Regions from separate parts of the Streptomyces sp. NPDC006798 genome, predicted to be linked through region 4. Evidence: riboswitches for the same ligand, from Rfam matches in the RefSeq annotation. Region 4 holds a riboswitch; each other region holds the start of a gene.
What was found. A riboswitch is a leader RNA that binds a small molecule or an ion and turns the genes downstream of it on or off. The one in region 4 is predicted to bind cyclic di-AMP.
Positions count from the first base shown of each region.

Region 1: another riboswitch for cyclic di-AMP. It lies ahead of ABZ714_RS16145 (transglycosylase family protein); the one in region 4 lies ahead of ABZ714_RS31920 (M23 family metallopeptidase).
Region 2: another riboswitch for cyclic di-AMP. It lies ahead of ABZ714_RS09730 (LysM peptidoglycan-binding domain-containing M23 family metallopeptidase); the one in region 4 lies ahead of ABZ714_RS31920 (M23 family metallopeptidase).
Region 3: another riboswitch for cyclic di-AMP. It lies ahead of ABZ714_RS17460 (C40 family peptidase); the one in region 4 lies ahead of ABZ714_RS31920 (M23 family metallopeptidase).

Region 1 is NZ_JBEYIS010000020.1:81,571-84,769, forward strand. It holds gene eno (phosphopyruvate hydratase) at 1-880, opposite strand, end outside; gene ABZ714_RS16145 (transglycosylase family protein) at 1,328-2,056, opposite strand; cyclic di-AMP (ydaO/yuaA leader) riboswitch at 2,060-2,238, opposite strand; gene ABZ714_RS16150 (transglycosylase family protein) at 2,528-3,199, opposite strand, start outside.
Region 2 is NZ_JBEYIS010000011.1:9,976-13,174, forward strand. It holds gene ABZ714_RS09725 (SGNH/GDSL hydrolase family protein) at 1-689, opposite strand, end outside; gene ABZ714_RS09730 (LysM peptidoglycan-binding domain-containing M23 family metallopeptidase) at 887-1,897, opposite strand; cyclic di-AMP (ydaO/yuaA leader) riboswitch at 1,903-2,062, opposite strand; gene ABZ714_RS09735 (tyrosine-protein phosphatase) at 2,530-3,199, shown strand, end outside.
Region 3 is NZ_JBEYIS010000022.1:112,501-115,699, reverse strand. It holds gene ABZ714_RS17470 (ATP-dependent Clp protease proteolytic subunit) at 165-800, shown strand; gene ABZ714_RS17465 (hypothetical protein) at 797-1,117, shown strand; cyclic di-AMP (ydaO/yuaA leader) riboswitch at 1,466-1,627, shown strand; gene ABZ714_RS17460 (C40 family peptidase) at 1,631-2,110, shown strand; gene ABZ714_RS17455 (ATP-binding protein) at 2,224-2,706, opposite strand; gene ABZ714_RS17450 (8-amino-7-oxononanoate synthase) at 2,966-3,199, opposite strand, start outside.
Region 4 is NZ_JBEYIS010000074.1:22,847-26,045, forward strand. It holds gene ABZ714_RS31915 (PrsW family intramembrane metalloprotease) at 1-962, shown strand, start outside; gene ABZ714_RS31920 (M23 family metallopeptidase) at 1,118-2,113, opposite strand; cyclic di-AMP (ydaO/yuaA leader) riboswitch at 2,125-2,271, opposite strand; gene ABZ714_RS31925 (PP2C family protein-serine/threonine phosphatase) at 2,676-3,199, opposite strand, start outside.

The sequences.
Region 1 (3,199 bases), on a different contig from region 4:
AGCCGTCCCAGTCGTCCTCGAACAGCGGGTCCTCGATGGAGACCAGCGGGTACGCCTCGACCAGCTCGGCGTAGTACTCGGTCATCTCGGCGGCGGTCCGGGACTTGCCCTCGAACTCGTAGACGCCGTCCTTGTAGAACTCGGAGGCGGCGACGTCGAGCGCCAGCGCGATGTCGCGGCCGGGGGTGTAACCGGCCTCCTTGATCGCTTCGAGGATGAGGTCGAGCGCCTCGCGGTTGGAGCCGAGGTTCGGCGCGAAGCCGCCCTCGTCGCCGAGGCCGGTGGAGAGGCCGCGGCCCTTCAGCACCTTCTTGAGGGTGTGGTAGACCTCGGTGCCCCAGCGCAGGGCCTCGGAGAAGGACTCGGCGCCGATCGGCGCGATCATGAACTCCTGGATGTCGACATTGGAGTCCGCGTGGGATCCGCCGTTGAGGATGTTCATCATCGGGACGGGCAGCAGGTGCGCGTTCGGGCCGCCGAGGTAGCGGAAGAGCGGCAGGTCGGACGCCTCGGAGGCGGCGTGCGCCACGGCGAGGGAGACGCCGAGGATGGCGTTGGCGCCGAGGGAGCCCTTGTTGTCGGTGGCGTCCAGGTCGAACATGGCCTGGTCGATCAGGCGCTGCTCGGTGGCGTCGTAGCCGACCAGCTCCGGGCCGATCTGCTCGATGACGGCCAGGACGGCCTTCTCGACACCCTTGCCCAGGTAGCGGTTGGGGTCCCCGTCGCGGAGCTCAATGGCCTCGAAGGCACCGGTGGAGGCACCGGAGGGCACGGCAGCACGGCCGGTGCTGCCGTCGTCGAGGCCCACCTCGACCTCGACCGTGGGGTTGCCCCGGGAGTCGAGGATTTCCCGGGCTACGACGACGTCGATGGACGGCACGAGCATCTCCTTCTGGGATGTGACGCGTGGGATGCGGGTTTGTTTCGGCCCTTGTGGTCACGAGCCTAACCGGACGGGGGGCGCCGTCCCGCCGATGCCCGCCCCCTGGGACGAAAAAGAGTACGAAGAATCGCGGTGACCGGCGAAGGCCGTGCCGCTACCCGCCGGTAGCGGCTCTCACCTGCGCTCTCGTCCGCTCAGACGGGTGTACGGAAGGGCCGGCGGGGCCGCCGTCCGGGGCCGTGGGGCGGGGCCGGCGCGGGGGCGGTCCGGGGGTGATACGGGAAACCCCGGACCGGCGCGTACGGGGGAGTCGCGCCGGCCCGGGGTGGTGGCCGTCTCCGTGCCGGGGCCCGTGAGGGGATTCCGCGCGAGGACGGCCGGGGGGACGGACCTGTGGGGGGAGGGCCGCCGCGGGGACGGCGGCGGCCCGGGGCCCGTCCGGGGTCAGCTCAGGTGGAGCAGCTGGCCCGGGAAGATCACGTCGGCGTCGTCGACGATGTCCTCGTTCAGCTCGAAGAGCTGCTGCCAGCCACCCTTGACCTGCTCGGCCTCGGCGATCTTGCTCAGCGTGTCGCCGGCCTTGACCTCGTACGTGCCGTCGCCCTTCAGGAAGCCCTTGGCGGGACCCTGGGACTTCTTCGGCGCCTGCTTCTGGGCCGGGGCCTCGGCGCGCTCGGAGCGGGTGGTCGGGGCCTCGGCCCGCTTCTGCTCCTTCGGCGCGGCCTTGGGCGCGGCCTGCTTCTTGGGCTGCTCCTGCTTCGGCTGGGCGGGGGCCTGCTCGGCCGCGCCGCCGCCGTACGGGGTGTTGGAGAGGCCGACGCCGCAGGACGGCCAGGCGCCCTTGCCCTGGCCCGCGAGGACCTTCTCGGCTATCTCGATCTGCTGGGCCTTGGAGGCCAGGTGCGCGTTGGACGCGTACTTGGTGCCACCGAAGGCGGCCCACGTCGACGGGGAGAACTGGAGTCCGCCGTAGTAGCCGTTGCCGGTGTTGATGGACCAGTTGCCGCCGGACTCGCACTGGGCGACCTTGTCCCACTCGGCGGCGGTGGCGGCGGAGGCGGAGGTGGCGCCCATCAGCGGGGCGGCGATGGCGGCACCGGTGATCCCGGCGAAGGCGGCGAACTTGGCGGCCTTGGACGGACGGCGGTGCTTGCCCTTGGTGGCGAACAGCATGGCGGATCTCCTCACCGACGCCTACGAGGTGAGCTGTCGGGTTCGGGCGCAGTGAGTTGCCCGGCCGGACGACCCTCGGGTCGTACGGCTTCACCCCTAGCCGGGTCCCGCCGTCCTCACGGACGGTGGGCGGACCGGCACGAACCTGGGTCCCCCGCTCCTGCCTTCGGCGCTGTCGCGACGACTGTTCCCCCCGACCGACGGCAGGATTTCGGCGTGACGGTCAGTGGTGCCCGCTTTGGCGAGCGGTCCAGACCGTAGCCACAGCCGTCCCGGTTCTTCAAAGACGGAACATCGTGGTCAAATCGCCCATCCCGCCCCTCCGGTAACTTGCGTTTCCGCAGGTGGCGCGCGGAATAGGCAATTCCGGAAGGGCCGGGGCGGCGGTCCGGGCAAAGAGACTCATGTCTCACTTACGCGAAACCGGACATTTACCGACGAATCACTACGTCAGTTTCGCCGGTACGCAGGCTACTTCGGCTGAAGATCAAGGCTCTGGCCAGGCAGGATGAGGTCGGGATCAGCTCCGACCACCTTCTGGTTGGCCTCGTAGAGCGCCGGCCAGCCGCCGGGGACGTCCTTCGCCTCCGCGATGGCCCAGAGATTGTCGCCGGTGCGCACCGTGTAGCTACCGGACGCCGGGGCGGTTTCGCCCGCGGTGTCCTTACTGTCCGTCGCGGTGGTCCCGTTCGCGGGGGCCTTCGCACCGGATCCGCCCGCACCGCCCGGGTCGCCCTGGTTCCGGGCGTCGGCCCGGCCCGGGGTGTCACCGCGGGACGTCCGGTCGGGGCCGGACATCCGGGACGGGTCGATGGCGTCCACGGCGGAGGTGTCCGGGGCCGCCGCGTCGGTACGGGCTCCCGCGCCGGCGTCCGCACCCGCGTCGGCACCGGCCTTCGGAGCGCCGCCGCCCGCCGTGCCAGGCTCCGTCGCGGGCGTACCGCGGTGCTTGCCGGTCCCGGGGGCCTCGGCGGACTTGCCGGGCGCCTCCTTCTTCTGTGCCGCGTCCGCCTTGGGCGCCGCCGCACCGGCGTCCCTGCCGCCCGCGCCACGCGGCTCGGCCGGAGCGGTCTCCTTGGCCGCGTCCGCGGCGCGCTTCGCGGCCGGGCCGCTCGGCACCGGGTCGGCGCCCGGGTCGATCCC
Region 2 (3,199 bases), on a different contig from region 4:
TCGCGCCGTACCTCCAGCGTGCCCCGCAGCGGAGTCGGCGGCCACGGCTGGTCGGGGTCGGCCGGGATGTCGAGCCCGAGCACCTGACCCGCCCGCAGGGCGACCCGGGTATGCCCCTCCGGCGACAGATGGAGCCGGTCGGGGTCCCAGGCCCGGCGGTCCTGTACGGACCGGAGCGACCACAGGTCCAGCACCGGGCAGTCGTAGCGGTCGGCGATGGCCCGGACATGGGCCGTATAGGTGGCGATCTTGCCGCGCAGATGGCGCAGTACCGGAATGTCACGGGTGTCGAAGCCGGTGGTGACCATGACGGTGCCGACGGCCCCGGTCAGTTCGGCGACGGCCCGCTCGAACCGCTCCGCCACGTCGTCCGGGTCGCTGCCCGGGCGGATGATGTCGTTGCCCCCGGCGCAGAACGACACCAGGTCCGGGGCGAGCGCCCGCGCCCTGGGCACCTGCTCCGCCACGATCTGGTCGAGGAGCCGGCCGCGTACGGCCAGATTGGCGTACCGGAAGGTGCCTTCCGGTACGCGGTCGGCGAGCAGTACCGCGAAGCGGTCCGCCCAGCCGACGTAGGTTCCATCGGGTCCCGGGTCCCCCACGCCCTCGGTGAAGCTGTCACCGATCGCCGCGTACGACCCGATCCCGCCGGTCATCACTGTGCTCGAATCGTCTCCCACGGCAACCATCCTCCCCTCCCGGATGTGACCTACGCGACCGTAGGGAGGGGTTGACGGGCCGTGATCTATCACACCGTGATCCCGCGACCGGCCGGGAATACACCGCGTCCCCCACGACAGGGGTGTCGTGGGGGACGCGAGTTCGGCGGGCTCGGCCCGCCCGACGGGCTCAGCAGGTCGAGCCGGGCCCGGCGCGCTCAGCGGGCTCAGAGGTCGACGCCGTGGCTCCGCAGATGGGCGACGGGGTCGATGTCGGAGCCGTAGCCCGGTCCGGTACGGACCTCCAGGTGCAGATGCGGGCCGCTGGAGTTGCCGGTCGAACCGGCGAGGCCGATCTGCTGTCCGCCGCTGACGGTCTGGCCGGCGGCGACGGAGAGGGAGGAGAGATGGGCGTACTGCGAGTAGGTGCCGTCGGTGTGCTGGATGACGACCTCGTTGCCGTACGCACCGGCCCAGCCGGCGGAGACGACGGTGCCGGGGCCGATGGACTTGATGCTGGTCCCGGTGGGCACCGCGAAGTCGACACCGGTGTGGTAGCCGCTGGACCACATGGCGCCGGAGGCGCGGTACGGGGTGCTGACGGCGCCGTCGACCGGGGCGGACCAGCCGCCCGTGGCCGGGGCGGACTCGGGGGCGGGCTCCGCGGCGGCGGGCTCGGCGGCCGGGGCCGGGGCGGCCTCCTTCGCCGGGGCGGGCTCGGCGGCGGGGGCCGGGGCGGCGGCCCGGGCGCCGTCGCGGGAGGCGCGGTCGGCCTTGCCGGTCTCCGCCTTCTTCTCGGCCTTCTTCTCGGCCTTCTTCTCGGCCTTCGCCGGCTTGTCGCCGGTCCCGGACTGCGGGCGCTCGGCGCCGCCGCCGTTCAGGGTGAGCTTCAGACCGGGGTGGATCAGGGACGGGTCGTCGCCGACGGCCGTACGGTTGTCGGCGTACAGCTGCTGCCAGCCGCCCTCGACGTCGCGCTCGAACGCGATCCCGGACAGATGGTCACCGGCGACGACGACATAGGTCGTGGCTCCGGTGGCGGCCTTCCCGGCGGCGGCCGGGGTCGCGGGGGCGGCCGGGGCGACGGCGGCCGTCACCGGGGCGGCGGGTTCGGCGGCGTGGGCGCCGGTGGCCCCGATCAGGGGCAGGGCGATGGCGGCTCCGCCGGTGCCGGCGGCGACGATGCCGCGTGTGATGACCGTCGTCCGGGGACGGCGGTGCTTACCCTTTCCGGGCATGGCGCGATTCCTCTCCGGCGCCTGCGAGGTGAGCTGTCGGGTTCGGGCTGGAGTTGCCCGGCCGCGCCCGTCGGGCACGGCTTCACCCCGAGCCGTCCGGTCGCCCGGATCGGCGTACTACCTGGGTCCCCCGCTCCTGCCACGTGGTTCGGGTGAAGGAAAGTCCGGGCGGCGGCAGGATTCGGCGGTCCGTCCGGAGTCCGGTGAACCTAAACCGGCCATGTCGTCAGGAACAAGCCAAGCGGTACGGGAGCGGCCGGGGTCGATCTTGCGGGAACCCCGGGGCCGGTCACCCTCCGTGGAGACCCCGGGGTCAACTCCCCAGCGCCGGGGGCGTCACGCCCGGCGCCCCCCGCCACACAACGTCACGATTGTGATCCTGCTCATGACGACCACCCATCTCCCCATGAGACAGGGCATGTTCGACCAAGCACCTATTGGGCATGAATACGGACAGAACCCTACGATCCTCTGATGGCTCGGCCGCTCTCCGGCCCCGCCCGGACACCGTGACGGCACCGCTCCGGCCCGGTCGGACAAGAAGATTGCCCGAGGGAACCGATGTCGTATCGTCGGGTTCACGCCACCGTCGGCGTCCGAGCCGACGGCAGTGACGCCACAGGGAGCCCTCAGTGACGCAGCAGGTGCCGCAGGTTCCGTCCACCGAGCCCGAGCTGGCCGGGGTCCGCAACTTCCGCGACGTCGGCGGCATGCCGACCCTCGACGGGCGGACGGTGCGCCACGGCCGCCTCTACCGCAGTGGCCATCTGGCCCATGCCACCGGGAGCGACACCGCCTTCCTCGCCGGTCTCGGCCTCCATACGATCTTCGACTTCCGCAACGCGGCCGATATCCGGATCGAGGGCCCGGACGTGACCCTGCCGGGGGTACGGAATCTCAATCTGCCGCTGAGCGACCCCGCCGACGGCGCCGAGTTCTGGCAGGTGGTCCACCGGGGCGATCTGCCCCAGCTGCGGTCCCTGCTGGCGGACGGCCGGGCGGCGGACCGGATGACGGAGTCGTACCGGACCCTGATCGCGGGCCGGACCGGCGAGCACGGCCGGGTACTGCGCACCCTGGCCGAGGACAGCGTCCCGGCCCTGATGCACTGCGCCGCGGGCAAGGACCGGGCGGGTCTCTCGATCGCGGTGACCCTGCTGGCGGTCGGGGTGGAGCGGGAGGCGATCGAGGCGGACTATCTGAAGTCCAACGATCCGCACCGCCGCTATCTGGTCCGGCGGGCCGACGACGCGCCCGCCGGGACGTCCGGCGAGGTGATGGAGCTGCTGAGCCCGCTGTTCG
Region 3 (3,199 bases), on a different contig from region 4:
CCGGGCCCGTACGCCACGCCGGCCGCCCGCCCCCGCTCGCCGAGGGCGAAATCGCCGCCCCGACCAGGGGATTCGTTCGGTGATTCCCGGTCGACACCCTCCCGATGAACTGTACGTCCTGTACATTTTTTACAGACGACAGGACCCGAGGAACGAGGTACGCCATGACCAGCCGTCCCGCCGCCCGCTATGTCCTTCCCCAGCTCACCGAGCGGACCGGCCGGGGCGTCCGGACCATGGATCCGTACAGCAAGCTGCTGGAGGAGCGGATCATCTTCATCGGCACCCCGGTGGACGACACGGCGGCCAATGACGCGATCGCCCAGTTCCTCCATCTCGAACACGCCGACCCGGACCGGGACATCGCTCTCTATCTCAACTCCCCCGGCGGCTCGCTCAGTGCGGCGCTGGCGGTCTACGACACGATGCAGGTGATCACCTGCGATGTGGAGACGACCTGTATCGGCCAGGTCGCCGCGGCGGCCGCCCTGTTGCTCGCGGCCGGGGCGCCGGGGAAGCGGATGGCGCTGCCGGGCGCGCGGATCGTGCTGCGGCAGCCCGCCCTCGACGAGCCGATGCGGGGTATGCCGTCCGATCTGGAGATCGAGGCACGGGAGCTGCTGCGCCAACGGGCCCTGACGACGGAGCTGCTGGCCCGGCACACCGGCCGGACCGAGCCGGGGATCACGGCCGATCTGGAGCGCGATCTCTTCCTGGACGCGGCGGGCGCGAAGGAGTACGGCCTGGTGGACCATGTGATCGACAGCCGGAAGAGCTCTCGGCCCGGCGGCTCGCGATGACCCCTTCCGTACCTCGCCCCGAGCTTCCGCCGCTGCCCGCGCTCACCCGCGCCGAGGGGGAGTTGCTCGACGCCTATCTCGCCGTCGCCGATCTGGTGGGCCGGATCAATCCGGCCCGCTCGGAACAGACCTACGGCGCCCTGCGGGCCGCCCAGGCCCTGGTGGCGCGGGCGATCGAGCTCCGGGACGCCCTGACGCTGATGCATCACCGGGGAGAGAGCGAGTTGCATACCGCGACTCTCGCGGACGCCCTGCGCGTACTCGACGGCGAAAGGCGGACATTCCGGGTCACGATCCCGAAACCGCCGTCGCGCTGACGCCCCGTCGACCGTCCGTCAACCGCCGTTCGAGTGGGATAACTCCTCCCTCGATCGGTGGAGTCGAACCGCGGGTAACGACTACGGTCGAGTTGCGCCGGACCGACGATCCCTCTACCGGAAAGTCCTATCCCCGGCCTGGTGAGCGGCCCTTCGGGTGTCCACGGAGACGCGCCGCGCCGGTCCGATTCATACGAACGGCGCATTCGTGGCGAAACTCACATATCGCCGTTTTGGCTTCGAAATCCGGCACTTGATGGGTCAAGATCCGTGGGACGACAAGCCCCCGTCACCTCGGCGGGGCGGTCCGGGCGGACGCCGAGTCCTGCCGCTGTCCCGGATGACTGGTCGACAGAAGTGCATTCGGCAGGAGTGGAGGACCCAGGCAGTACGGGACGGCCGGAGCGATCGATCCGGAAGTCCCTCGGGGTGAAGCCGCGCCAGCGGCCGGGCACCTTCGTCCGCCCGAACCCGACAGGTCATCCTTCACAGGCGGCTGACGAAGGGTTGCGCATGAGTGCGCAGATGAACGTCCCGTCCCTGCTCGGCCGGGCGGGCACCGTGTCCGCCCTGACGATCGCGGCGCTCGGTGCCTCGATGGTCGTACCGGGCGGCACGCCGGAGGCGCAGGCCGCCGCCACGGCGCACGCGGGCAAGGCTTTGAAGGTCGCCGCGTCCAAGAAGGGGGCACCGTACAAGTACGGCGCGGCGGGCCCGTCCCGCTTCGACTGCTCGGGGCTGACGGTCTACTCGTACAAGCAGGCGGGGAAGAAGCTCCCGCGGACCGCGCAGCAGCAGTACAACAAGACCCGCAAGATCTCCGTGAAGTCGCGCCAGGCCGGAGACCTGGTCTTCTTCCACGGCAGCGGCGGTGTCTACCACGTCGGGATATATGCCGGGAAGGGGAAGATCTGGCACTCGCCCAAGCGGGGTTCCTGGGTGAAGCTGGACAAGATCTGGACCAAGAGCGTGTCGTACGGACGCGTCAAGTGACGCTCCGGCGGAGCTGAGTCGCGTAGCGGCCCCGGGGGGGGGATCCTCTCCGGGGCCGCCGCGTGTCCGGGCGGCCCCGGGGCGCGCCGCCCGTACCGTGGCGAGCCGGTGCCCTACGGCTCACCGGGCCCGCGGGCCCGGCCCCGGTCCTGATACCGGACGGCCCCGTCCCGGGCCGTCGGGGCCCACGGCAGGGCGACCCAGACGGTCTTGCCGCCGTCCGGGGTCGGTGTGACCGTCAGCCGCCCGCCGCTGTGCGCGGTGAGGCTGCGGACGATGACCATCCCCCGCCCGTTGTCCTGCCGGACGGCGGCGGGCAGCCGCTGCGGCCGGCGCGGATGGCTGTCCGTCACGCCGATCCTCAGCTCCTCGTCGCGCTCCAGCAGCAGATCGACGGTGAAGGTGGGCGACTGGCCGAAGGTGTGCTGGACCGCGTTGGTCGTCAGTTCGGAGACGATCAGCCGGATGGTGTCGGCCATGTCCCCGCCGGGCGGCAGTCCCCACTCGGTGACGACATCGGTGACATGTCCGCGTGCCACGGACACCGACCCGGGGTCGCTCGGCAGAGTGATCGAACTCTCCAGCAGATCCGCCATGGCGACGCCGTCCCTTCCCAGCCGCGGCCGTGCCTCGGCCGCGCCTCCGACGTCCCGGTCCCCCGGCTCCCGGCGGCCCGGGGCGGGGCCGCGCGGACGGCTTCGGCGGGGCGCCGAGCGTCGGACTGCCCCTCATCCTGCCGCCGCAGGCACGATCCGCCAAGATCTGTGGACAACTGTCGCCCGAAGCGGTGAACTCTGCTACGCAAGACCGTTTTTGGCCATACCCATACGCAAATGTCCGGCCTCGGTCCGCCGTTCAGCTCTCCGGAGCCGCCCGGACGGGTGTCCGGCCCGGGGGCAGCGCCTCGGGCGGAGCGGTGGCGATCACCGTGGCGACCGCGGCGGCGATCTGCCCGTCCGTCAGATCGGCCCGGGCGGTCAGCCGGATCCGGGAGACCCCGTCCGGTACCGACGGGGGCCGGAAGCACCCGACCTGGAGCCCCGCCGTCCGGCAGTCGGCGGCCCAGCGGACGGCTGCCGCGGGCGAGGG
Region 4 (3,199 bases):
TCTCGATCCTGGCCAACACCTTCGCGATCCAGTGGATCGCCACCGCCACCGCGGATCCGACGAGCGCCGACAATCTGGGCGCGACCCTGGTCGCCCCGGTGGTCGAGGAGACCGCCAAGGCCGCCGCGCTCTTCCTGCTCTTCTTCTTCCGGCGGCGGCACTTCACCGGTCTGGTCGACGGTGTGGTGTTCGCCGGTTTCACCGCGACCGGCTTCGCCTTCACCGAGAACATCCTCTATCTCGGGACGGCCTTCGACGAGGAGCAGTCGGCGGGCGGCTCGGGTATCGCCTCGGCGGCGGCGACGTTCTTCGTACGGGTCGTCATGTCGCCGTTCGCGCATCCCCTCTTCACCGTGCTCACCGGTCTCGGACTGGGCTTCGCGGCGATGGCGGCCCGACGGCACCGGCTGCGCCGGTTCGTCCTGCCCGTGCTGGGGCTGCTGCTGTCGATGGCGATGCACGCGCTCTGGAACGGTTCGGCGTCCTACCTCGGCCCGTTCGGCTTCTATCTGGTCTACGGGATGTTCATGGTCCCGGCCTTCGCGCTGCTGACCTGGCTGACGATCTGGTCCCGGCAGCGGGAGCTGCGGACGATCTCGGTGGCGCTGCCGCCGTACGCCGCGGCGGGCTGGCTGGCGCCCGCCGAACCCGCCGCGCTGTCGTCGATGCGGGCCAGGTCCGAAGCCCGGTCGTTCGCCCGCCGGGCCGGGGGGCCGACCGCCGCGCACGCGGTGTCGGAGTACGTACGGTTCGCGACGTCACTGGCCTTTCTGCGCGACCGGGCGTCGCGCGGGGCCGCCGACCCGGACTTCGTGGCGAGGGAGCAGGAGTTGCTGCACCACATGTGGAACCGGAAGGCGGTGGCGGGACCGGCGCTCACCTACGGCGCCCGGGCGGCGGGCGCGGTGCGGGTGCCGCCGCCGTACCGCGACTACGAGGGGTACAACCCGTACCGCGTCTGACCCGTACGGCGTTCCGCGCCCGAACCCGGCCGCCCCGAACCCGGCCGCCCCGGACATTCCGCCCCGGACATGCGGAAACCGGCAGCTCCGACGTCGGGGGGTGATGCGTCGGAACTGCCGGTGGTCCACGAGAGAAGCGGGCCGCGGGGGTTTGCCTAGACCGGAACGCCCTTGCTGCGCAGCCAGGCCAGGGGGTCGATCACCGAGCCGCCGGGCGTCCTGACCTCCAGGTGGAGGTGGTCGCCGGTGACATTGCCGGTGGCGCCGACCCGGCCGATCATGTCGCCCGCGGCGACCTTCTGGCCGACGCTGACGTTGATCGACGACTGGTGGGCGTACATCACCTCGGTGCCGTCGTTCAGTTGGAGGATGGTCTGGAGGCCGTACGCGCCCGCCATGCCGGCGGACTTGATGGTGCCCGCGCCGACGGCCTTGGTCGGGGTGCCCGCCGAGGCGGCGAAGTCGACACCGGTGTGCTGACCGGAGGACCACATCGAGCCGGACTGGCCGTAGACCGAGGTGATCCGGTAGTTGGAGGTAGGGGGCGAGAAGCTCTTCGCCAGCTTGGCGAGCCGCTCGGCCTCCGCCTTCTTCTTGGCTTCCTCGGCGGCCTTCTTCTTCGCCTCGTCCGCCTTCTTCTTGGCGTCGGTGGCGGCCTGCTTCGCGTCCTCGGCCGCCTGTTCGGCGGCGGCCTTCTCGGCGGCGGCGCGGCGCTCCGCGTCGGCGGTGGCCTGCTGCTGCTCGGCCTGCTGGAGGATCCGGGAGCGCAGGGCGTCACCGGCGGCCGCGTCGGCCTCCTCGGCCTGGGCACCGGGGGCGCCCATGGTGGCGAGGCCGACCGGGGCGGGGCCCTCCTCGTCGCCGCCGAGCCCGTCGGGCAGGGAGATGGTGATCGGGGCCTTGTCCTGCGCGGTGGCGATGCCGCCCGCGCCGACCGCGGCGATGACACCGACACCGAGGACGGTGGAGCTGCGGGCGAAGGCCCGGCGCTGCTGGCGCAGTACGCGGTGCTTGCCGCGGTTGGAACCGATGGTCTCGGCGCTCGGGTTCCACTCGTCGGTGGAACGCTCGGGACCGCCGTCCTCACGGAAGCCGGAGTGCGAGTACCCGGGCCCGGCGGGGGCTTGCGGGGCAGGGGTGTTGGACGCCACTGAGGCGTGCTCCTTTCCTTCCTTCTCGCCTACCGGGTTAGCTGACGGGTTCGGAGCAGGAAGGTCTCCTACGCGTGACTCCGCAGGCTGCGGAGTCACCCGATTCACCCCAAGAAGTGGTTCCCCGGTTCCCTTGCGGGATTCGGCGCATGAGCACGGAGCCGCCCTGACGGCGGCTGGGACGACCGCGCTGCGTTATCGAACGTTAATAGACACCGGGAATGTTTTCCAAGCTGTTCCTGATGATCGTTAAACCCATCTGGTGGATCAACCGGGACAGAAGCTCGCCAAATCGGGCGAGCCGACCGGCAAAACGGGTCCCTGACGCCCCGTCGGGGCGCTCGCGGCCACTGACGGACCGTCAATTGATATATGCAGAGCGACGACTCGGTTACTCTCGGTCGATAAATGGGCTGTGCAATGGCACATAGGCGCCGACACCCGGCGAAGGGTTGGTCAAGTCTTTATCCAAGAGCCCGGAGCGCCGCCTGTCCCGGCGCCGGACGGACCCTCGGCGGGGTTCGGCCACCGGGGCCGGAAGCCGGCCTACGGGATCCGGAGATCAGCCGTCCTCGGGGGTCCCGGGGGTCGGGGATCCGGAGGCCGCGGACCCGGAAGCCCCAGATCCGGAGGCCGGGGTATCGGAAGCCGGGGCATCCGCAGACGGGGTATCGGAAGCCGGAGTACCGGAGACCGCACGCCCGGAGAACTCAGGTCCCGTGACCAAGGGCCCCGTGACCGCCAGCAGCGCCATGTCGTCCGTGGATCCGCCGCCCGTGTGCCGTCGTACGTCGTCGACCAGCGCGTCCAGCAGCTCCCCCGGCCCCGGGAACACCCGGCCCCCGAGCCGCTCCCCCGGGTCGTAGAAGGCCCCCGCCGGGTTCCGCGCCTCGGAGAGCCCGTCCGTGTACAGCAGCAGGGTCGAGCCGGCCGGCATCGGATGGGTCTCGGTCCGCCCCGGCCACTCCCCCAGCTCCCGCATCCCCAGCGGCAGGGCCGCGTCGTCCGGCGGCAGGAACCGGGCCCGGCCGTCGCCCCGCAGCAGCAGCGGTTCGGGGTGCCCCCGGTTGAGCAGCCGTACGACCC